3 regions of the Serratia fonticola genome follow, and region 3 is predicted to be linked to each of the others. Evidence: predicted binding sites of a transcription regulator. Region 3 holds the regulator's gene; each other region holds the start of a gene.
What was found. Region 3 encodes PurR, which represses purine synthesis genes. Its sites were predicted from a motif close to CANGCAAACGTTTGCNTG; they were not measured.
Positions count from the first base shown of each region.

Region 1: WN53_RS09460 (7-cyano-7-deazaguanine/7-aminomethyl-7-deazaguanine transporter) is a predicted target of PurR. The motif match lies at 6,382-6,399, and genes of this name have one in related genera.
Region 2: cvpA (colicin V production protein) is a predicted target of PurR. The motif match lies at 6,471-6,488, and genes of this name have one in related genera.

Region 1 is NZ_CP011254.1:2,129,486-2,137,540, forward strand. Features, by position in the region: gene glpT (glycerol-3-phosphate transporter) at 1-15, opposite strand, end outside; gene glpA (anaerobic glycerol-3-phosphate dehydrogenase subunit A) at 377-2,026, shown strand; gene glpB (glycerol-3-phosphate dehydrogenase subunit GlpB) at 2,016-3,287, shown strand; gene glpC (anaerobic glycerol-3-phosphate dehydrogenase subunit GlpC) at 3,284-4,483, shown strand; gene WN53_RS09450 (DcrB family lipoprotein) at 4,519-5,085, opposite strand; gene WN53_RS09455 (GNAT family N-acetyltransferase) at 5,139-5,573, opposite strand; gene WN53_RS09460 (7-cyano-7-deazaguanine/7-aminomethyl-7-deazaguanine transporter) at 5,622-6,287, opposite strand; gene tusA (sulfurtransferase TusA) at 6,486-6,737, shown strand; gene WN53_RS09470 (DUF4056 domain-containing protein) at 6,753-7,874, opposite strand; gene WN53_RS09475 (BamA/TamA family outer membrane protein) at 7,874-8,055, opposite strand, start outside.
Region 2 is NZ_CP011254.1:5,825,866-5,833,920, forward strand. Features, by position in the region: gene hisP (histidine ABC transporter ATP-binding protein HisP) at 298-1,071, opposite strand; gene WN53_RS25860 (ABC transporter permease) at 1,088-1,795, opposite strand; gene WN53_RS25865 (histidine ABC transporter permease HisQ) at 1,792-2,478, opposite strand; gene hisJ (histidine ABC transporter substrate-binding protein HisJ) at 2,575-3,357, opposite strand; gene WN53_RS25875 (UbiX family flavin prenyltransferase) at 3,655-4,227, opposite strand; gene purF (amidophosphoribosyltransferase) at 4,375-5,892, opposite strand; gene cvpA (colicin V production protein) at 5,914-6,414, opposite strand; gene dedD (cell division protein DedD) at 7,136-7,879, opposite strand; gene folC (bifunctional tetrahydrofolate synthase/dihydrofolate synthase) at 7,880-8,055, opposite strand, start outside.
Region 3 is NZ_CP011254.1:4,546,691-4,554,745, forward strand. Features, by position in the region: gene WN53_RS20140 (riboflavin synthase) at 1-230, shown strand, start outside; gene WN53_RS20145 (I78 family peptidase inhibitor) at 267-560, shown strand; gene cfa (cyclopropane fatty acyl phospholipid synthase) at 601-1,752, opposite strand; gene punC (purine nucleoside transporter PunC) at 2,093-3,298, opposite strand; gene punR (DNA-binding transcriptional activator PunR) at 3,424-4,401, shown strand; gene purR (HTH-type transcriptional repressor PurR) at 4,398-5,423, opposite strand; gene cydH (cytochrome bd-I oxidase subunit CydH) at 5,748-5,837, shown strand; gene sodB (superoxide dismutase [Fe]) at 5,902-6,480, opposite strand; gene WN53_RS20175 (C40 family peptidase) at 6,695-7,510, opposite strand; gene WN53_RS20180 (Grx4 family monothiol glutaredoxin) at 7,921-8,055, shown strand, end outside.

The DNA.
Region 1 (8,055 bases), 2.4 Mb from region 3:
AAAAATACTCAACATGAGCGCCTCCGATGGCTTTATCTGTTTATTGCCTCAACAGGAAACGGCTGTCCTGAAGATGAGCTTGCGGATACCTGAAGTGTTGTTAAATGTTCCATAACGAGCGCAATGCTAGAGAAAACCCCCCGGTCACACCGTGATGGATGGCGCATTTGTTACACTTTTATGAAACTGTGGCGAATTTTGAGTGATCGGTTAACATTTTGGAATGACTAAATAGCACAAATACGTGATATTGGTCACATTCATGGCTTTTTATGGCCATATTATTTTCGTTTTCTGTTCGTTATTGTTCCTTATCAAACAAAAACCCTACTAACTGTGGCTAAATAAATCCATAACTACAGGCTCAGGGGGCGTGATGAGCAACAACTCACCAATCACCGAAACGGACGTGATCATCATTGGCGGCGGCGCTACCGGCGCGGGGATTGCCCGTGACTGCGCGCGGCGCGGTCTGCGTTGCGTTTTACTGGAAAGGCATGACATCGCCACTGGCGCTACTGGCCGCAACCACGGGTTGTTGCACAGCGGAGCGCGCTATTCGGTCACCGACGGCGAATCGGCACGCGAATGTATTGAAGAAAACCGCATCCTCAAGCGTATTGCCCACCATTGCATCGAACGTACCGACGGCCTGTTCATTACCTTGCCTCAGGACTCGTTAGCCTTTCAGCAGCAGTTTATTACCGCTTGTCGCAGCGCTGGCATTGAGGCCGAAGCCATTGACCCCGCGCTGGCATTACGCCTGGAGCCTGCGGCTAACCCCGCCCTGATCGGCGCGGTGCGGGTGCCGGATGGCACCGTCGATCCTTTCCGTTTAACGGCGGCCAACATGCTTGACGCGCGTGAACATGGCGCACAAATCCTGACCTATCATCAGGTTACCGGTTTGTTACGTACTGGCGATCGCGTGACGGGCGTGCGCGTTTTCGATCACAAGGCCGCACAGCAGTACGATATTCATGCTCAGGTGGTGGTCAATGCCGCCGGGATCTGGGGCCAGCAAATTGCTGAGTATGCCGATCTGCGCATCCGTATGTTCCCTGCTAAAGGGGCGTTGCTGATCCTGGGTCATCGCATCAATAACATGGTGATTAACCGCTGCCGCAAACCAGCGGATGCCGACATTCTGGTGCCTGGCGATACCATCTCGCTGATTGGCACCACCTCTACCCACATCGATTACGACCAGATCGACAACATGGTCGTGACGCCACAGGAAGTGGATATATTAATCCGCGAAGGCACGCTGTTGGCCCCGAAACTGGCGCAAACGCGCATTCTGCGTGCCTATGCGGGCGTGCGGCCACTGGTCGCCAGCGACGACGACCCTTCTGGGCGCAACGTCAGCCGCGGCATCGTGCTGCTCGACCATGCGGCACGCGATGGGTTGGAGGGCTTTATCACCATTACCGGCGGCAAGCTGATGACTTACCGGCTGATGGCCGAATGGGCCACCGATCTGGTCTGCGCCAAACTGGGCATCGACAGCCCTTGCACCACGGCGGAAGCGGCGTTGCCCGGTTCCCGTCAGAGCGCCGAAGAAACGGTGCGCAGCGTGGTTTCACTACCTGCCAGCATCCGGGGTTCGGCGGTGTATCGCCACGGCGATCGCGCCAGCCTGGTCCCTTCTGGCAACCGGCTGGACAACAGCCTGGTGTGTGAGTGTGAAGCGGTGACTGCCGGTGAGGTGCGTTATGCAGTGGATTCTCTGACCGTCAACAATCTGGTCGATCTGCGCCGCCGCACCCGCGTTGGGATGGGGACCTGCCAGGGTGAGCTGTGTGCCTGCCGTGCCGCAGGCTTGTTGACGCGGTTTAACGTGGTGACGCCGCAGCAATCCATCACCCAACTGTCCCATTTCCTCAATGAACGCTGGAAAGGCGTGCGGCCTATCGCCTGGGGCGATGCCCTGCGGGAGAGCGAATTCACCAGTTGGGTATATCAAGGGTTATGTGGGTTAGATGCGCAAGGCGACCCTAAGCAGGAGGCGGATGATGCAATTTGATGCGGTGGTGATTGGTGGTGGCTTGGCCGGGTTGAGCTGTGCTATCCGTTTAGCCGAGCATGGCAAACGCTGCGCGGTGGTCAGTTCCGGCCAAAGCGCGCTCTATTTTTCTTCCGGCTCGCTCGATCTGCTGGCCCATCTGCCCGATGGTTCTCCGGTGGCGTCGCCTCTGTCTGCCTTGTCCGAACTGGCGCAACAGGCTCCACAGCATCCGTATAGCCTGATGGGGGCCGCACAGGTGGCCGCGCTGGCAACGCAAGCCGAGCAATTGCTACAGCGTTGCGGGTGGCAGATGCAGGGTGATAGCAGCCAAAACCATCTACGCGTGACCCCGCTTGGGACCCGCCGTGCCACCTGGCTCAGCCCCCAGGCGATCCCTGTTTCTCCCTTGGACGGCAAGCTGCCGTGGCAGAATATCGCCGTGCTTGGGATTGAAGGTTTTCTGGATTTCCAACCGCAGATGGCGGCCAGCTCATTGATGCAAGAGCAGGGTCTCAAGGCTGAGGTGGCATTTTTGCATCTGCCAGTGTTGGATCGCTTACGTAATAATCCCAGCGAGTTCCGCGCGGTGAATATCGCCCGCGTACTGGATCTGCCAGAACATCTGGCCCTGCTGGCGGAAGAGATCACACGCCAGGCAGGTGAGGCAGAGGCCATCTTGCTGCCAGCCTGCCTGGGGCTAGAGGATGATGAACCGTTGATGACGTTGCGCCGGTTGGTCGGTAAGCCTGTTTATCTGTTACCCACGCTGCCACCTTCCGTGCTCGGCATGCGGCTGCATCAGGCATTGCGCCAGCGCTTGCAGCAGCTGGGTGGGATATTTATGCCGGGGGATAGCGTGTTGCGTGCCAGCTTCGACGGGCAGCGCGTCACCGGTCTGTATACCCGCAATCACACCGATATTCCGCTGCGGGCACAGCAGGTGATACTGGCCAGCGGCAGCTTCTTCAGCAACGGCCTGGTGGCCGCTTTTGACGGTATTCGTGAGCCGGTATTTGGCCTCGACGTGTACAGCAAAACCGAACGTGCCGACTGGAGCGATGCCAATCTGTTTGCTCCGCAGCCGTACCTGCAATTTGGGGTTCAGACCGATACCGCGCTGCGGGCGTTAAAACAGGGGGAGGCGATGACCAATCTGTATGCTATCGGTGCCGTGGTTGGCGGTTACGATCCGTTGCAGCAGGGATGTGGTGCCGGGGTTTCGCTGCTCGGTGCACTGCACGTAGCCCAACAGATCCTGGCCCAGGAGGTTTCAGCATGAGCCTGTTACCAGACAACAGCTTCGAGAGCTGCATCAAATGTACCGTCTGCACCACCTATTGCCCGGTCGCCAAGGCCAACCCGCTCTATCCGGGGCCAAAACAGGCCGGGCCAGATGGGGAACGCCTGCGGCTGAAAGATCCGGCGCTCTATGATGAAGCGTTGAAGTATTGTACCAACTGCAAGCGCTGTGAGGTGGCTTGCCCTTCCGACGTTAAAATCGGCGATATTATCCAACGCGCCCGGGCCAACTTCAGCCAAAGTAAACCGACGCTGCGCGATGCCATCCTAAGCCATACTGACATCATGGGCACCCTATCGACGCCGTTTGCGCCGATCGTCAATGCCACTACCGGCCTGAAGCCGGTGCGCAAGCTGTTGGATAAGGCGCTGAAGATCGACCATCGGCGTGAGCTGCCGAAATACTCGTTTGGCACCTTCCGCCGTTGGTATCGCCAGCAGGCGGAACAGCAGCAGCGCTATGCCGAGCAGGTGGCGTTTTTCCACGGTTGCTTTGTTAATTACAACCACCCGCAACTTGGCAAAGACCTGATCAAGGTGTTTAACGCCATGGATATCGGTGTGCAACTGCTTAAACGTGAAAAATGCTGCGGTGTACCGCTGATCGCCAACGGCTTTATTGCGCAGGCGAAGAAGCAGGCCAAAGTGAATGCGGAGTCACTGCATGAGGCGGTCCTGACCAAAGGCATACCGGTGGTGGCCACTTCGTCGAGCTGCACCTTCACCCTGCGTGATGAGTATCCGCATTTGCTGGACGTGGACACCTCGGCGGTACGTGAACGAGTTGAGCTGGCTACGCGTTATCTCTATCGTCTGATCAGCCAAGGGCGCACCTTGCCGCTCAAACAGACACCGCTGCGGGTGGCTTACCACACGCCGTGTCATATGGAGAAAATGGGCTGGACAGCCTATACGCTGGAGCTATTGCGGCAGATCCCAGGGCTGGAACTGGTGGTGCTGGACTCGCAGTGCTGCGGTATCGCCGGAACTTACGGCTTCAAGTCGGAAAACTATGAAACCTCGCAAGGCATTGGTGCCTCGCTATTTCGCCAGATTGAAGCCAGCGGAGTGGATATGGTGATCACCGACTGTGAAACCTGCAAATGGCAGATCGAGATGTCCACCAGCAAGCGCTGTGAACATCCGATCACCCTGTTAGCACAGGCATTGGCGTAACTGATTAAACGGGCCAGCATGCTGGCCCACTTCGATTACTGCTTGATCTTCACCGTATTGAACACGCCAGCCGCTACACTTTGAGACTGCTGCTGGTTATCCGCTGGCAGCGTGATTTGCAGGGTCAGTTGCTTACCGTCTGGCAGCATAGCGAGCAGCACGCCAGAATAGGCTTTTTGGCCTGCCACGGTGATCACGGTATCCAGTTGGCGCATTGGCGTGCCGTTAATTTCAACCGCTTTATTGGTAATGACCTGCAGGTTGGCATCGCGGGAGTGTTGCTGCTCTTCCATGTGCTTGGCCAGGGTGTCCAGATCGCCCGCAGCCTTGTCGGCAACGATCACGATCACCGCACGCTGGTTGGTGCTGTCGGCATAGATGTGCACGTTAGTTGGCTGGTTGGTCAGCTTATCGCTCTGATCGGCCAAACCGTTTGGCAGGGTAAAGGTCAGCTTGCCATCCAATAAACTCACCTGTTGCCCGGTTGGGACGCTGGCTGCTGCGCTGCCTGCGGGGGCATTAGTGTCTTTGGTGGCGCTATCACAGGCCGCCAGGCCAAGCACTAACAGGCCGATACCCATCAATTTTGTTACTTTACGCATCTGGTGTTCCTTATTCCTTTGCAGATAGAGTTGGTTGACCGTATGGCTAGATGTCACAGGTTTTTTTTAAGTAATAGACGATACTCGTCTACTTCGCCTTTCTTTTCTAGAGTGAAAATCTGATATTCGTGGCTAATGAGCATTATTAGCATGGCGCGGAACTGGTTGCGGGTTTTTACCCACAGCTGTTGATAGCCTTGCGAACGCGCCCAACGCTCCTGCTCCGCCAGCATGGCTTGGGCGACCCCTTTGCGGCGAAAGGCAGGTAAAACTGCCCCCAGCCAGCTGTAGAACTCCCCAGGCGTGGTTTGATAGCCGAGTTTAAAACCGGCTGCCTGGCCATCAATTTCGGCAATCAAGCCGTGAGAGGGGTTATCCCCGATGCGTTGCTGCAAATCGCTCAGGCTGTGCAGGCTGCCAAATTCTGGAATGCAGAGGTAAAGAGAGTGGATCTCTTCAAGTGTAGCTTGGCGAGTGGTTAAGCGCATGGGCAGCCTCCGTAAAATCAAGCTGCCCATAATAACCGAGAAGCAGGGTTAACTCAGTTGAAACCGGTTGGCGGGTTGGCGTTCTGCCAAGCGTTTGAGCAGCATATTGAGCAGTACCCCGTACATCGGCAGGAAGAACACCAGGCAGATCAGCACTTTGAAGCTGTAATCCACCAGCGCGATTTCCACCCAGTTAGCGGCCATAAAGGGATCGCTGCTTTTGTAGAAGGCGATAAAGAAGAAGGCCAGGGTATCGCTGATATTGCCCAGGAACATGGCCGCGGCGGGGGCAACCCACCAGGCGCTGCGTTGGCGTAGGCGGTTGAACACCTGCACGTCCAGGATCTGGCCCAGTACGTAGGCCATAAAGCTGGCGGCGGCGATACGCGCCACAAACAGGTTGAAGCTGGTCAAGGCGGCAAAACCCTGCCACTCGCCCTGGAAAGTGACGGTGGAGATCACATAGGAGATAAACAGCGCCGGGACCATCACGGCAAGGATAATCCTGCGTGCCAGCGGGGCACCGAAGATCCGCACGGTCAGGTCAGTGGCCAGGAAGATAAACGGAAAAGTGAAGGCACCCCAGGTGGTGTGAAAGCCGAAAATGCTGATCGGCAACTGCACCAGGTAGTTGCTGGAAGTTATGATGGCGATGTGGAATAGCGATAGCCAAACCAACGCGATTAAGCGTTGTCGATCGGTAAACGAATACATAATGTAGCCTTTTTGAGTGTGGGGTGAGGGAACCCATTGTTAACTGCGCGGCGACATGGTACGCGTTTGGGCATTCAATGCAATGGTTAAATTTAACGCAAACGTTAACGTATCTTGCGCAGAAAAACTACCGGCGTAAACTAGCGGGTAATCAGATCCGGCGAGGGTTCGCCGATCGTTTTAGATCGAGAGAGATGTATGACTGACATTTTTGCCCAGGCAGACCAGACGCTAGACGCTCTGGGGCTGCGCTGTCCGGAACCGGTCATGATGGTGCGCAAAACCGTGCGCCATATGGATAACGGTAAAACCTTGCTGATTATCGCCGACGATCCGGCCACCACCCGTGACATCCCGGGCTTTTGCCGCTTTATGGAACATACGCTGGTGGCCCAGGAAACCGAGCAGGCCCCGTATCGCTATCTGCTGCGCAAAGGGCTCGAGAGTTAATCAACAAGCGGTTGCTTAACGTTTCTGCAGTATCTGCCGTGCGTCCTGTGCGCTCGCGTGTAACGCCAACCCACTAAAATCCTCTGGGCGATAATAATGCACCGGGGCTGGCAAGTTGTGCATGGAATCCCCTGGCCAGAGTTGCAGCTCCGCCAGTTTCGCCAGCGTTAATCCTTCAATCTGTAGCGGCAACGTCAGGCGTTGTGGAGCGGCATACTCGAAGGGGGGCTGATTGGGCAGGCGATTGCTGCTGGTGGTGTAATCCCGTTTTAAGACTAAAAATTTCTCCGGTACTCGGCGGTGGCTGTCCCACCAGTCGCCGTCAATGCCGTCAAACTGCCGCTGGGTTTCGGTGATCGAAACGGCGCCAAGCTGGTGCAATGCCTCGGGTAGCAGTGTCTCCATTGCGCTGTTGTAACTGGCAACGGATACCGCGCGCCCTTGCAAGATAGCGTCGATCGCCAACCTTGCCCCTAGCAGGTTGGAGTACAAATCCTCTGGCGTAAAGGCCGAAATCTCTTCAGGAAATCCGGGCACCGATTGGTAGCCATACCACTGCGCCACTTCATGCCATGCCGCCATCTGGAAAGCGAGTTCTCCGGCCAGATAAGCCGCTAACGTATAGCGTTGGGCAGCCTCTTGCGGTGGGGTGAAGGCGTTCAGCTGTATACGACGCTTTGCCAATTCCGGGCCAAGATCGAGTGTCCATTGCTGGCCCAGCTTAGGCAACAGCTGGCTGAACAGGAACAGGGTATTGTCGGCGGTATCGCGAACGTGAGCGATGTCGATAAATCCCCCACGATAGGTGTAGACCAATCCCAATTGTTCACTGCCCAAGCCCATCAAGTTGCCGACGGCATTGAAAGCGCTGTCATTATAGTGATGTGCGCCAAGGCGATCGGCGTCTACGACGTTACCCAATTGATAAAACGGCACCGGGATGCCTAACGCCTGTACTTTGAGGTTATAGCCAAAGGCGCAGCAAGGGCGCAAACCATCCGGTGGCGAGAGTGGCTTGGTCACCGGCCAGGCAAGAGGACTCTGGCGGGTTGGTTGCGAGGCGATCAGCGTTTCCAGAGCCTTGGCCGGCAGTATGGGGCTAAGCAGCAGCAAAAATATCAGCGCAACAAAACGCATTAAAAAGCTTCTCCTACCTGAAAATAAAACCCGCTACTTTCACGCCCGACCCCAAAATCGAGCCGTACGTTCATCCGCGGTTTGAATTCAAAACGGTAGCCAGCCCCCACCGTCGGCAACCAAGGCTCTTGGCCTAGATCACGGCTTTTGCGGCTTAGGGTTCCGGCTCCTGCCCAAAGAA
Region 2 (8,055 bases), 1.3 Mb from region 3:
AAGTAGTTAACAAATAACTTGCTATTTCACATTAACCACTTGTTTACCGTTAAAATAATATGAGTAACAAATGGAATTCTACAAAAAAAATTCACAACTCTTTTTAATTAGATGAATTAAATTAATTTTATTAATATTTCACGCTAAATAAAATCCACCATTTTTCACGTAATCACGCCTTATCCTTAAAGGATAGATAGCATGGCATCTATATGATTAAAATAAAGAAATGGGTCATATTAGAAAAGAGAACAGGATTGCCCCCTCTTCACGCTTGAGGGGGCAAGAGTAAAATTCTTACTTCAGAGCACCAGAAAGGAACTGTTGTAAACGCGGGCTCTTAGGGTTACCAAACAACTCCGCAGGCGGCCCCTGCTCTTCAATCAGCCCCTGATGCAGGAAAATGACGTGGCTGGAGACATGGCGCGCAAACTCCATTTCGTGCGTCACCACCACCATGGTTTTCCCCTCTTCCGCCAATTTCTGCATAATGCGCAGCACTTCGCCCACCAGTTCAGGATCCAGCGCCGAAGTCGGCTCGTCGAACAGCAGCACTTCCGGCTCCATTGCCAACGCCCTGGCAATAGAAACGCGTTGCTGTTGCCCGCCGGAGAGGTGCACCGGGTATTTGATTTGCGCCCGCGCGTCAATGCCGACCTTATCCAGATAGCGCACCGCCCGTTCGCGCGCCTCAGCCTTGCTCAGCCCCAATACCTGGATTGGAGCTTCCATCACGTTCTCCAACACCGTCATGTGGCTCCACAGGTTGAAGTGCTGGAACACCATGGTCAGGCGGGTACGCAGCAACTGCAGCTGTTTCTTGTCAAAGACTCTAAGCTGGCCATCCTTGTCGCGCACCATACGAATATTTTCATTATTCAGGCTGATGGTGCCTTCGCTGGGCTTCTCCAGGAAGTTGATGCAACGCAGAAAGGTACTTTTACCGGAGCCGGAAGAACCGATAATGCTAATCACATCGCCCGCATTGGCCGCCAGGGAGACCCCTTTCAGTACTTCATGGTCACCATAACGCTTGTGCAGTTCGGTGACGGCTAATTTTTGTTCAGGCATGGTGGATCCCCGTCATTCATCGATGAGTTACGTGTGCCATCCAGCGTTTTTCTGCCCTGCGGAACAGGCTGATCAACGTATAGGAGATAATCAGATACAGCACGGCCGCAATGCCAAAGGCATAAAACGGCTGGTAGGTCGCCGCGTTGATATCGCGGGCCACTTTCAACAGGTCCGGCACCGTGGCGGTAAAGGCCAGTGCGGTCGAATGCAGCATCAGAATAACTTCATTGCTGTACGCCGGTAATGCCGAGCGCAGCGCCGAAGGCAAAATAATGCAGCGATACAGTTTAAAGCTGGAAAACCCATAGGCCCTGGCCGCTTCAATTTCCCCATGCGGCACCGAACGAATGGCCCCGGCGAAAATCTCCGTGGTATAGGCACAGGTATTCAGCGTTAGCGCCAAAATGGTGCAGTTTAATCCGCTGCGGAAAAACGCATTGAGCAGCTCCGTACCCCGCACGATTTCCAGGCTGTACATACCGGAATAAAACACCAACAGTTGTACGTACAGCGGCGTACCGCGGAAAACATAGGTATACAGCCACACCGGGTAGCGTACCCAACGGGTGGAAGAAACCCGAGCTACCGCCATCGGGATGGCCAACAGCCCGCCCATGACCACCGAGGAGATCAGCAGCCACAGCGTCACCGCCACACCGGTATAGCGATAGCCATCGGTCCACAGCAGTTGCTGCCAATACTGATGCAGGATATCGATCATAGTTCGGCCCTTTTGACGCCCAGTGAATAACGCCGCTCAAGCCACAGCAATACGCCGTTGGAAATCGTGGTGAACAACAGATACACCAAGCCTGCGACAATGGCATAGAAGAAAGGCTGATAGGTGCCCTTTCCTGCCAGCTGCGTGGCCTTTACCAGATCGTTGAGTCCAAGAATGGAGACCAAGGCCGTCGCCTTGAGGATCACCTGCCAGTTGTTGCCGATGCCAGGTAACGCGAAGCGCATCATGGCCGGAAACAGAATGCGGCGGAAAATCTGCGCGTTGGAAAAACCGAAGGCGGTAGCCGCCTCGATCTGACCACGAGGCACCGCCAGGTAGGCTCCCCGGAAGGTTTCAGTAAAATAGGCTCCGTAAATAAAGCCCAGGGTAATGATGCCCGCCCCCAGCGGATCGATATTAATCTGTGAGAAGCCAATAAACTCCGTCACGCTGTTGAGGGCAATTTGCAGACCGTAGAAGATCAACAACATCAACACCAGGTCCGGCACGCCACGGATCAAGGTGGTATAGGCACCAAAGATCGTGGAAATAACAGGGTTTTGCGAAAGTTTACCGCCAGCGCCGATCAAACCAATCACCACCGCCAGCAATACGGAGCTGAGGGCCAGCTCCAGCGTCACCAGAGCCCCCTCAAATATCAGTTGGGAGTAACCTTGTAGCATTTACGTCACCCTGTCGTCATTGAGCACGTCATGACACTCCAGCCAGAACAGGCCCGGAAAACCGGGCCTGTTGTCATAGAGAGTACCCGACAGGAATTAGCCGCCGTAAACGTCAAAGTCGAAGTATTTTTTCGCGAACTTATCGTAGGTGCCGTCTTTGCGCATTTCGGCAAAGGCTTTGTCCAGCGCCGCTTTCAGCTCGGTTTCATCCTTGCGCAGGCCCATACCGGTGCCGACACCAAAGAATTTATCGTCCTTCACCGACTCACCGGCAAACTCGTACTCTTTGCCTGGAGGCTGTTTCAGGAAGCCTTCGCTCGCGGCGACTTCATCTTGAAACGCTGCGTCAATACGCCCAGAAGCCAAATCCGCATACACCAGATCCTGATTCTGGTAAGGCACCACGGTCACGCCTTTTGGCTGCCAATTGGCATTAGCGAAGGCTTCCTGGGTAGTACCCTGCAATACGCCGATGCTTTTGCCCTTCAGCGCATCGACGGTTGGCAGGATCTTGGAGCCTTTTGGTGCGATCAGGCGTGAGTTGGCCGCAAACAGCTTGTCGGTAAAGGCAATTTCCTGCTGGCGTTTTTCGGTAATGGACAGAGAAGAGATGATAGCGTCGATTTTCTTCGCTTTCAGGGAGGGGATCAGCGCATCAAAATCGCTTTCCACAAAGATACACTTGGTGTTTATGCGTTTGCACAGCTCGGTGGCCAGATCGATATCGAAGCCAACCAGTTGGCCCTGCGCATTTTTCGACTCAAACGGCGCATAGGTAGGGTCGGTACCGATTTTCAGCGTGGAAGGTAATGCGGCGAATGCACTGCTAACCGCGCTCAAAGCCAAAACTAAAGGGAGAACTTTAACAAGCTTTTTCATAATTACCCTCAAATGGATATTTTTGCCGATGCCACTACGGGCATTACTTTCATCACACACAGGATCTGCAGTAATCATGCCACTTTGTCATTAGCGAGCGCGGGGAACGGCCACGCTCTGTTCAAACCTCTTCCCAGAGACAATGAACGACAAAATGAACGGCAAACTCGGGCTTCGCCATGGTTAACCTACAAGTTACTGAAACAGAGTGCATGGGGAAGCAGGATCATTATGATGCATCAATCGCACTAAATCAGTGCGATGTTGCACAAATGTATAAATTTGAGGGTGAATTAGTTAATTAACGCCTTGCCAACGCGTGAAGAGATCTTGCGGCAGTTCGATATCAAACTGGTCGATAACCCGATTAACGGTCTGATCGATAATATCATCAACGGTTTGCGGACGATGATAGAAGGCCGGTACCGGCGGCATAATCACCGCCCCCATCTCCGCTGCCTGGGTCATCAGCCGCAGATGGCCCAGGTGCAACGGCGTTTCACGCACGCAGAGCACCAGTGGCCGACGCTCTTTGAGCACCACATCGGCGGCACGAGTCAGCAGCCCATCGCTGTAACTGTTGACGATGCCAGATAACGTTTTGATTGAGCATGGCAAAATCACCATCCCCATGGTTTTGAACGATCCGGAGGAAATACTGGCGGCAATATCACGCGCATCATGCACTACATCGGCCAAGACCTGCACGTCACGCAGGCTCAGAGAGGTTTCCAACGCCAGCGTCTGGCGTGCCGCGTTGCTCATTACCAAGTGGGTTTCCACCTCTTCTACACCACGCAGCACCTGCAATAAGCGCACGCCGTAGATAGCGCCGCTGGCGCCGGAAATACCGATAATGAGTCTTTTCATCAAGCTGGCCTTTGTCGGGAAATATGCCGTAAGGATAGCCGAAGAGGGGTAGGTTTGGCAGCAACCTTCGTAGATTCGAGGTGGGAATAAGACAATGCACCGTAACCAACGCTACGGTGCACCGTTTTGGTGAGCTACGCGGGCGCGTTAGCCCTCGTTATGCATTTCCAGATTTTCTGCTTCCGTCTGGCCGCGCAACGCTTTGGCATCATCATTACGCAGCGTTTCCAGATATTCCAGATAGCTCTGGTCAACGTCTTTGGTCACGTAAATGCCGTTAAACACCGAGCATTCGAACTGGGCGATATCCGGGTTCTCTTCGCGTACTGCGGCGATCAGGTCGTCCAGATCCTGGAAAATCAGGCCATCGGCACCAATAATCTGGCGGATTTCGTCCACTTCACGCCCATGGGCAATCAGCTCCGTTGCGCTCGGCATATCGATACCGTACACGTTAGGGAAGCGGATCTCCGGGGCGGCAGAAGCCAGATAAACCCGTTTGGCCCCGGCGTCACGCGCCATCTCTACGATCTGCTCAGAAGTGGTACCGCGGACGATGGAGTCATCAACCAGCAGCACGTTCTTATCGCGGAATTCGGCACGATTGGCGTTCAGCTTGCGGCGTACCGACTTACGGCGAGCCTGCTGACCCGGCATGATGAAGGTGCGGCCAACATAGCGATTCTTGACGAAGCCCTGGCGATACGGCTTATCCAGAATACGGGCAATCTCCAGCGCGATATCGCAAGAGGTTTCCGGGATCGGGATCACCACGTCGATATCCAGATCTTCCCATTCGCGCGCAATCTTCTCACCCAATTTCTGCCCCATACGCACGCGGGCGCTGTAGACGGAGATCTTGTCCATAAAGGAGTCAGGACGGGCAAAATAGACATACTCGAACAGGCATGGATTGGTTTTTGGGTTCTCCGCACACTGGCGAGTGAACAGCTGGCCTTTTTCGGTGATGTACACCGCTTCGCCCGGTGCCACATCGCGCAGGAAGTCGAAGCCCAAGGTATCCAACGCCACACTCTCAGAAGCCACCATGTACTCACAGCGGCCATCTTCCAGCTCACGTTTGCCAATCACCAGCGGGCGAATGCCGTTAGGATCGCGGAACGCCACCAGACCGTGGCCGATAATCATGGCTACGCAGGCATAAGCGCCACGCAGTTGCTGATGCATCGCGGCAACGGCGGTAAAAATGTTGTCGGACTCCAGTGGATAATGCGGGAATCGGTCTAGCTCGGTAGCCAGCACGTTCAGCAGGATCTCGGAATCGGAAGTGGTGTTGACATGACGGCGGCCACGCTCAAACAGCTGTTGGCGCAGTTCGTGGGCGTTGGTCAGGTTGCCGTTGTGTGCCAGCGTAATGCCGAACGGCGAGTTGACATAGAAAGGTTGAGCTTCTGAAGCGCTGGAGCTGCCAGCCGTTGGGTAACGCACATGGCCAATGCCCATGTTGCCCTGCAGGCGCAGCATATGGCGGGCTTCAAATACATCTTTCACCAGACCATTTGCCTTGCGCAGGCGGAACCCATTATGGGCATCAATAGTGACGATGCCAGCGGCATCCTGTCCACGATGCTGGAGCACCATCAATGCATCATAAATCGACTGGTTTACCGGCATAAAACCGGCGATACCGACAATACCGCACATGTTGTCTTTTCCTCTAAGCCGCTACCGCCCCGGTAATTGGGTTGGTAAGAAACTCGACGTGCTTTGCAGATAGTCAAAGAACCATCTGATGATGTAACTGAACTGGGGGATCAGCTGTGACTGTTTCCAGTCCGCACTTTGCGACAGGGTGGTAAAGGTATCCAGGAAGAACAGTATCGCCGCTACGATCAACACGCCGCGCAGTGCGCCGAAACACACGCCCAGCACCCGATCGGTGCCCGATAACCCGGTTTTCTCTACCAATGACCCAATCACATAGTTAACGATAGCGCCCACAATCAGCGTTGCGATAAACAAAATGGCAATCGCAATGCCGTTACGTACCAGCTCATCTTCAAAACGGGTGAAGTAGGCTGCAAGGTATGGGTAGAAATGGCTGGCAACAAAGAACGCACATCCCCATGTCACAAGTGACAATGCTTCGCGAACAAAACCTCGGATCAGGCTCACCAGAGCCGAAAATCCAATCAACGCTATAATGACGTAATCAATCCAGACCATGAACTATTCCAATGATGAATCGCCCCTGCATCCAATCGCGGCGAATTCTAACAGAAAAAGAAAACGTTTGCGTAGCGGATTTCCCACCACGTAACAAATAAAAAACGGCGATGTTACCCTATGGATTTCAAGCTGCAGCTAGGCGACAAGCTATCTCATCCTCAGGAGCTTACGTTTAGTAAGTGACTAGGGTGAGATAGCGCAGGTAACAACGCTGCAGCTTGAAAGACGACGGGTATTAAAATTGCTAATCGCCGCGCCTACTTAGGATATCCGGCCCCTGAAAGGCACAATTTTAGTGGTGATTTAGCAATCCTCCTCCTTGAGCACTGTGGCCCCTCACCCTAACCCTCTCCCACAGGGAGAGGGGATCGTCCGAGTCGCGGTTAACGGTTGTGACACAATTCCGACTTTCCCGTACCTTCTCCAACAGGGAGGGGATCTTCCAAGTCACGGCTAGCGGTTGTGACACAATTCCGACTTTCCCGTACCTTCTCCAACAGGGAGGGGATCGTCCAAGTCACGGCTAGCGGTTGTGACACTACTCCAGTTCCCTCTTGATATTTTACAAGGGCATAGGAAAAACTACTGGCTTATACCCTATGGATTTCGAGTTGTAGCTAGGCGCCCAGCTATCTCATCCCCAGAAGCTTACTTTAGTAAGTGACTGGGGTGAGATAGTGCAGGTAACAACGCTGCAGCTTGAAAGACGACGGGTATATCAACGCGCGCTATACGCCTTCACCTGCCCGCTCAACCCACTGATCCCATTCAGCTCCGCCAGCGAAGCCTGCAGCTTCTGCTTCGAGGCATCTGGGCCAACGTAGATGCGGGTGATCTCACCCTGCACCGGCGTGGATGGCACGGTATAAGCCCGGTGCCCAGACAGGCGCAGCGAAGCGACGATCTCATTGACCTTGGCAGCATTCTTCAACGCCCCCAACTGCACCACATAGGCTTGACCAGCCGGTGCCTTTTCTTCAACCGCAGGTTTGGTTTCAGCCTTCGGCTCTGGTTTCACTTCCGGCTTTGGCTCTACCTTTGGCGGTGTTGGCACTGGCTTAGGTTTCACTTCCACCGGCTTCACTTCTACCGGTTTAGATTCCACAGGCTTGGGTTTGGTTGGCTGAACCGGTTTGGTTTCGATAGGTGGCGGAGCAACAACCGCAGGCTGCTGCGGTTGAGTCGTTTGATTAGCCGCCTGCTGGGCGGAAGCCTCGGCGGCGGCCTGCTGCTGCTCAACCAAAGCACCAGCCCCCTCCGGTGGAACCGAAGGTAGCGCCTGATTGGCCGGTGGGATCACGTCGATTTCATGAGCATCCCCCGGTTTGGGCACCAACGGGATCGCCGCAAACTCATCCTCATAATGCTTCTTTTTGCCGTCAAGCAGCCCCGGCAGGACAATCACCCCCAGGGCAACCAAAATCACGGTTCCAACCAGTCGATTCTGAAATTTACTTGCCACTCACACTCCCCGCCTCTCGTCTAACGCCGCCATCACGTGGGCAACAGTGTGGAAAGACCCACAGACGATCACAATATCCTGAATATCCGCGTCCTGCATAGCCTGACGCCAGGCAGTTTCGACATCGGCAAACTTGCGTGGTTCCGTTAAATACTGTGCCAGCAGCTCAACGCTGG
Region 3 (8,055 bases):
GCATCGATGGCATTAGCCTGACCATAGGCGAGGTGGTCAATAACCGTTTCTGCGTGCATTTGATCCCGGAAACCCTCGAGCGCACCACGCTGGGTAAAAAGCGCCTGGGGGATAAGGTCAATATAGAAATCGATCCGCAAACTCAAGCGGTGGTGGATACCGTCGAGCGTGTGCTAGCTAATCGTGAGGCTGCATTAGCTGTCACCAAGCCGTCTGTACCCAAAGCCTGATAACCCTGCACCAATAACCACACTTAGGAGCCAAACGTGAAGTTTTACGGGAAAACGATGATGCTAGCGGCGCTGTTGGCGCTGACCGCCTGTTCAAGCTCCTCAGAACAGGCGAACTCACAGACTGCCGAGGCTGAAGATGATACCTGTGGTGCATCGCAGTATCAGAATTATGTGGGTAAACCGCTGTCTGCGTTGGACGGGGTTAATATTCCCCAGCAGGTACGGACTATTCCTTATAACTCGATGGTAACCATGGACTTCAATCTAAAGCGCTTGAACTTCCTGGGTGACAGTGAAGACAAAATCATTCGCGTTTATTGCGGTTAATAACCCTTTACCCCAACCCTGTGGGTTGGGGTAAAGGATTTTAGCGGGGAACTCGCAGACCGCCTTCGACGCCTTTAGGGCTGAATACCACCTGCCAAAGTTGAATATCGCGAGCGCGGAACGCTCCTGCGCAGGCATTAAGGTAATAACTGAACATCCTTTCAAAACGTTCGGAATAGCGCGATGCCAGCTGTGGCCAGCTCTGTTTGAAACGTTCATACCAGGCCATCAGGGTGCGATCGTAATCTGCGCCGATATTATGCCAATCTTCCATGACGAAACGGCCTTCGCTGGCCTGGGCAATATGTTTCACCGACGGCAGGCAGCCGTTGGGGAAGATGTATTTATTGATCCACGGATCAACGTTCATATCGGTCTCGTTGGACCCTATGGTATGCAACAGGAAAATGCCATCAGGTTTTAAATTACGTTCCACCACCTCGAAATAGGTTCGGTAGTTCTTCGGCCCAACGTGTTCGAACATGCCGACCGAGACGATGCGGTCAAACTGCTGGTGGAGATCGCGGTAATCCTGCAGCAGAATTTCCACGTCCAGCCCGGCACAGCGCTCTTGCGCCATTTTCTGCTGTTCGGCGGAGATGGTGACCCCCACCATGGAAACGCCGTAGTGCTTGGCCGCATAAGCAGACAGACCGCCCCAGCCACAGCCGATATCCAATACCCGCATACCGGGCCGCAGGTGCAGTTTTTCGCAAATTAGCCGTAGCTTGGCCTCTTGCGCTTCTTCCAACGTCGTGGCCTGTTGCCAATAGCCGCAGGAATATTGCATATAGGGATCCAGCATCTGGGTAAACAAATCGTTACCCAGATCGTAATGCTCTTTGCCAACGATCCAGGCACGTTTTTGGGATTGCAGATTGGTCAGGCGGGCGGCGGCAATACGCAAGATATCCTTCAGGTGGTGGGGCAGTTTCTTTTCCAGGCCAGCTGCGACAACCCGCTGAAAAAATATGTCCAGCCGTTCGCACTCCCACCAACCGTCCATATAGCTTTCGCCCAGCCCCAGAGAGCCGTCTTGCAGTACGCGTTTAAAGAAATTGGGATTATTGATCTGAATATCGAAAGGGCGTGAACCATTGATTTCAATGCCGGCCATGCTAAGCATTTCATGAGCGATACGATACCAATGGTTATCCTGGATGCTCAGATCTTCTATACACGATGAACTCATAGCTTCTCCATCACCTTCTTCTGACTTATGATCCTGCAGAATTTAGCGTAGACAATTTCTACAGGGACATACGTATACCTACGGTAAAAATTCACCGTGGTGTCTGAAATCCGACTTGAACAGAGGAAATTTAAGAGACTCCCTGCGTCAAAGGACGCGGGTAAATGCAACCTTAAATAAAGTGTGATGCCATCCACGTACGCAGCAGTTGCTGCAATAAGATCTTAGTATAACTGTTATTCTAAAAGGTCGTTTTTGAGTATAGGCTTGCCGAGGCGTAGACTCAACTGCAAATCGCGCTCGGCAAGAATTTTCATTAAGTGACTATTTACATAGGTAATTATGATACGGAGTCGGCATGCTCCTGCCGTGTTACCTGAGTTTCATCCGTTCCTTTCCCACGCTGGATCAGATAGCCCAAGGCCGCTAAAAATACGGTAGCAACCATTACGGTAGCCGTGGCTAACAGCGGTTGGGCGATAAATGCCGAAACCAACAGGCTGGCGATAAAACATAAACCCAATTGTAGCGTGTTTTGCAGCGCAGCAGCTTTGCCACTGTTGTTGGGGAAGGGCATCAACGCATTGGCCACTAAAATAGGATAGCTGGCACCGTTTACTAACGCCATAAAGCAGAACGGGATCAGCAGAGTGGTCAGCGTCGGTTCGCTCAGGGTGGCAATCAGATACAGCGCTACCATGCTGATGCCATAAGCTACCAACAGCCATGGCAGCAAGGTTTTGCCAGAAATGCGATTTAAGGCGCTACGGCAGCTGTAACCTCCTAATAAGAAAGCCAGCGTTTGTGGCACATAACTCAGGCCAATATCATTGGGGCTATACCCCATATCGCCAAGGATAAAGGGGGAGCCCGTCAGCCAGGCAAAGAAACCGGCAGAACAGGCGGCAAAAACCATCACGTTGCCGCTGAAGACCGGGGATTTCAAGATCTGCATAAAGCCAAGGCTGGGCTTTTTATCGGCGGAAGGTACCAGTCTGCTGCGGTCTTTCAGCAGTAAGGTGGGGATCAGCAGCAGGGCAGTGATCCCCAGCAGCACGGCGAAGATGGCCCGCCATCCCATATGGTTGAGCAACCAGGCGCCCAGCAGCGGGGCCAGCGCTGGAGAGAGGGCAACCAGCGGCATAATGGAGGCAAAAACGCGGTTGGCTTTGCCATCGCGGTAGCGATCGACCACGATCGCCTGCCAGGTGACGGCGGCGGAACACACGCCAATGGCTTGAATAAAGCGCAGTGACCACAGTTGTGCCACGTTCTCGACCCAAAGCATACCGAGGCAGCCGACGGCGAACAGCGCCAGGCCAATCAATAACACGGGCTTACGGCCAATACGGTCGGACAGCGGCCCCCACAGCAACTGGGCAAAGGCAAAGCCTGCCAGGAAGATACTCAGGCTGGCGCTGATCGCCCCAGCGGAGATTTGCAGATCCTGCTGCATTGCCCCAAAGGCGGGCAGGTACATATCGGTAGCCAGATAGCCCAACATGCTCAGGCCGGCCAGGTAGAACATAAATCCAAAATTTCGCATTGCTATTTCTCGTTAAAATTATGTTGTCGCAGGTTTTGAAGCGCCGGCAAGTGTATACGGCTGGATCTCTGCTTGTGAAACGGTAATATTTGCAAGATGCTGTTAAAAAATTTGAAGGCAAACATATGTGGTCTGAATATTCACTCGATGTGGTAGATGCGGTAGCGCGGACCGGCAGTTTCAGCGCGGCGGCACAGGAGTTGCACCGAGTTCCTTCTGCGGTGAGCTATACGGTACGCCAACTGGAGCAATGGCTGGCGGTACCGCTGTTTGAACGCCGTCACCGCGATGTGGAACTGACGCCAGCGGGGGCGCTATTTGTTAAGGAGGCGCGGGTTGTTATCAAAAAAATGCTCGATACCCGACGACAGTGCCAGCAGGTGGCCAACGGTTGGCGCGGGCAACTGCGGATTGCGGTCGATCTGATCGTCAAACCTCAGCGCAGCCGCCAACTGGTGCTGGATTTTTATCGCCATTTCCCCGACGTGGAACTGATAGTGCAGCCGGAAGTATTCAACGGCGTATGGGATGCGCTAGTCGATGGCCGAGCGGAGATGGCCATTGGTGCAACGCGGGCGGTGCCGGTGGGTGGCGGTTTTGCCTTTCGCGATATGGGCTTTATGAATTGGCTCTGCGTAGTACATGCTAAACATCCGCTCGCCGCCTTGCAAGGAAAGCTGCGCGACGATCAGCTACGGCCCTATCCCTCGTTGCTGTTGGAAGATACTTCGCGCAATTTACCCAAGCGGGTGACCTGGTCGCTGGACAACCAGCGGCGGCTGACCGTGCCGGACTGGGTTTCGGCGGTAGATTGTTTGCGTGCCGGGCTGTGTGTGGGCATGGTGCCTGCACATCGCGTATTGCCGTTGGTGCAAAGTGGCGAACTGGTGGTGTTGACACTGCATGAGCCTTTCCCGCCCAGCGCTTGCTGCCTGACCTGGCAGCAAAACGCCCAGTCTCCGGCCATGGCCTGGCTGCTGGACTATCTGGGCGATAGCGAAACGCTCAATCAGGAATGGCTCAGTGAAGAGGACCCGGGGGGGAATCGGGCGCAGCATGCGGCGCCCCTACGGAGAAATATGGGGTTAAGGCACAGTATTTAGCGGCGGTAATCGACAAAAGGACCATCGGCGACTGAGCGGCGCTCGATGAGTTTTGGATGCACTTCAATCACCTGCGATTCTTCACGCTTGCTGATGATGCGATCCAACAGCATGGTAAAGGCCATTTCGCCCAGTCGCTCTTTCGGCTGGTGAATGGTGGTCAGCGCCGGGGTGAAGTAGCGGGCATTACGCACGTTGTCGTAGCCAATAACCGAGATATCCTGCGGTACACGCAACCCCAGCTCATCGGCGGCACAGATCGCCCCCATGGCCATAATATCGCCGCCACAGAAAACGGCGGTTGGACGATGCTTTTGCGACAGGATCTGATGCATGGCTTTGTAGCCAGATTCAGGCTCGAAATCCCCCTGCACGATCCATTCTTCGCGCACTTCGATGTTGGCTTCCTTCATGGCTTTCAGAAAGCCCTGGTGGCGACCTCCACCGGTATTACGCGCCAGTTGACCAGGAATTGCACCGATGTCCCGGTGGCCACGTTCGATCAGGTAGCGGCCTGCCAGGTAACCGCCCTCGAAGGCATTGTCGATAATGGTATCGGTGAAGTCTCCGCGTGCGGTACCCCAATCCATCACTACCATGGGAATATTACGGTAATCTTCCAGCATGCCCAGTAGCTGATCTGGATATTCTGAGCACATCACCAGCAGGCCATCGACGCGCTTTTGCGCCAGCATCGCTAGATAGGCTTGCTGTTTATCCAGATTATTGTGCGAGTTACACAAGATCAGGGTATAGCCTTTGCTGTAGCAGCTGTTTTCTACCGCTTCGATCACTTCGGCAAAATAGGGGGCCTCGCTCGAGGTGGCGAGCAAACCGATCGATTTGGTGTGATTGACCTTGAGGCTGCGGGCGACGGCGCTGGGTGAATAGTGCAGCTCTTTGATGGCGGCCCAAACGGCCGTTTTGGTATCTTCGGCGACGAAACGCGTTTTATTGATAACGTGCGATACGGTAGTGGTAGAAACGCCAGCGCGTTTGGCCACATCTTTAATCGTTGCCATGTAAAAAATGACTCCTAAACCCACATGTTACAGCATGTAAGTATGATGTTAATCGTTTGCCTACGTAGATCCTTTCCCAGATAAGCGAAAACTGAGTTTTTAGTGCTGAAGTCGTAAATCGCTTGAACAGGGAGGGGCAGTTTATCGGTACGCAGTTGTGAACTGCGGATTTTGTCGCATATTGAAGAAAAGTGGAAGAGCTAATCGGTAATTATCAGCGGGGAAAGCATAACAAGATTTTAATCACGAACTGTGGGAAAATGATTTGACGTATAAACTGTGTGGCTTATGCTCTTGAAAAGCCAATCTGAGAGGGAGTTGTATATGGATACCGATTTGAAGATGTCATTACTCACCACCGTGGGTGCCTTGGCAATGATTATTGCTTTCAGTTTTATTGCCGCATTGAACTGATCCGCAGCAGAAAAACAAAGGCGCAGCTTGATGCCGCGCCTTATTATTAGCTAGTCACCCGCCGTTAAGCCAGGTTTTCTGCCACGAACGCCCAGTTCACCAACGCCCAGAAGTTTTCCAGGTACTTTGGCCGCGCATTGCGGTAGTCGATGTAGTAAGCATGCTCCCACACGTCAACGGTCAATAACGGAACGTCTGCGCCGGTCAGCGGGGTTGCCGCATTTGAGGTGCTGACGATCGCCAGACTACCGTCCGCTTTTTTCACCAGCCAAGTCCAGCCCGCGCCGAAGTTTTTCACGGCGGCATCGGTGAATTGCTCTTTAAAGGCGGCGAAGGAGCCGAATGACTTATTGATGGCCTCTGCCACTGCGCCCGTTGGCTCGCCACCACCTTGCGGTGATAAGCAGTGCCAATAGAAGGTGTGGTTCCAGACCTGAGCGGCGTTATTGAACACGCCGCCGGTGGAGGTCTTGACGATCTCGACCAGGGATTTGCCTTCGAACTCGCTGCCTTTCACCAGATTGTTCAGGTTAACCACGTAGGTGTTATGGTGCTTGCCATAGTGGTATTCCAGCGTTTCTGCGGAAATGTGCGGTTCGAGAGCGTTTTTCTCATATGGTAATGCAGGTAATTCAAACGACATTGCTTTCTCCTTTTATAGACAATACGCCTCTCCGACGCTGCAGGCCTAAGGGGCCGAGGGCGGAAAAACGCAATTGCACCACTTTTGTTATGGTTATTAATCTTAACAACTTTCGGGGGGAAAAGAACATCCAAAGTGTGCCAAGTGACTGATTGTTTAAAGTTGCAGCGGGAGATTGAGAGCACGGCCGAGCAGTTGGCTCAGCCGTGAAAGGTTAACGGATGGTGGTAGGGGTCACTACGCGGCGGGCACCAATGTAATGGTTCTGCCAATAGTCGTTATCCAACTGACTGATGCGAATTTCTTCACCGGTGCGCGGTGACTGGATGAACTTACCGTTACCAAGATAGACTCCAACGTGATCGGCGGTGCCACGGTTGTTGATGCGGAAGAACACCAGATCGCCTTTCTCCAGCTCATTACGCTTGATCGGCGCTGCATCACGCAGGTGGTACATTTCGTTGGCGGTACGCGGCATTTTGATTTTCACCACGTCTTTGTACGCGTAATAAATCAGCCCGCTGCAGTCGAAGCCTGTACCAGGTGAAGACCCACCCCAGCGGTAGGGTTTACCCATTTGCCCCATCAGCTTGGCCATGGCGGTCTGCTTGGCGTGCTGATAACGTTTTTTGTGAGCGGCGGAAAGTTTTAACGGCTTTTCGCGGCCAGCTAATTTTGCCGTAGCTTTGCCTTCTTCACGATGGCGACCATAACCTTTTTTATAGCCTTTTTTAGGCGGAGTTACTTTTAGCTTGGCCGTTTTGGTTGCCTGGCTTTTGGTTTTAACGCTGGTGGTTTTTTTGGCGGTCTTTAAGGTTGCTGGTTTGGTTTTTAGCGTTTTCGGAGGGGTGGCTGCCTTCACTTTTTTATTGGCTTTCACCGCTTTCTTTTTCTTGCGGTCGTCTGGCCGGGCTTCATTAACGTGACTCTTGCGCTGCTCGGCAGAAACACGTGCCTGTGGCGCAGCGTGCGCCAAATTGAAGAAGAGCTGCGTAAATAGCAGCACAAAAAGTGTAATAATTAACCGCATATCGACATTACCAACCTTGGCTCCGAAACAGAAATCGAATGAGTCACAGTATTCCCGAAATTCACCCTATAAAACAGCGTGGATCTCATAAATACTAATCCATATTGTGAGAAAACGTTAATGGCATTTTTTTTGTTGCAAAATCAAACGCCTGGCGCCTAAAAAAGCGACAGAGATCATGTGGTTGGCTTATTGCTCTCCGGCATTGGGCAGGGCAAATATAATAGTGAAACGTCCCGATTAAAAATGTTATTCTGGGGCCATGTTTTAACCGGTTCGGTGTGTCCGCCGCTTTTGCTAAGGCAATCAGAGAATGTCCCTGCAAAAGATGGCGTTTTCTTGGCACCGGTCCTGCCGCTACAATAGCCAGTGTGATGCATGTTGTAGCCATGATGTGGCTTGAGGAAGCAATAATGACGACGATTGAAAAAATTCAGCAGCAAATTTCTGCCAACCCGATCCTGCTGTATATGAAAGGCTCACCGAAATTGCCAAGCTGCGGTTTCTCTGCTCAGGCCGTGCAGGCGCTTTCAGCCTGTGGCGAA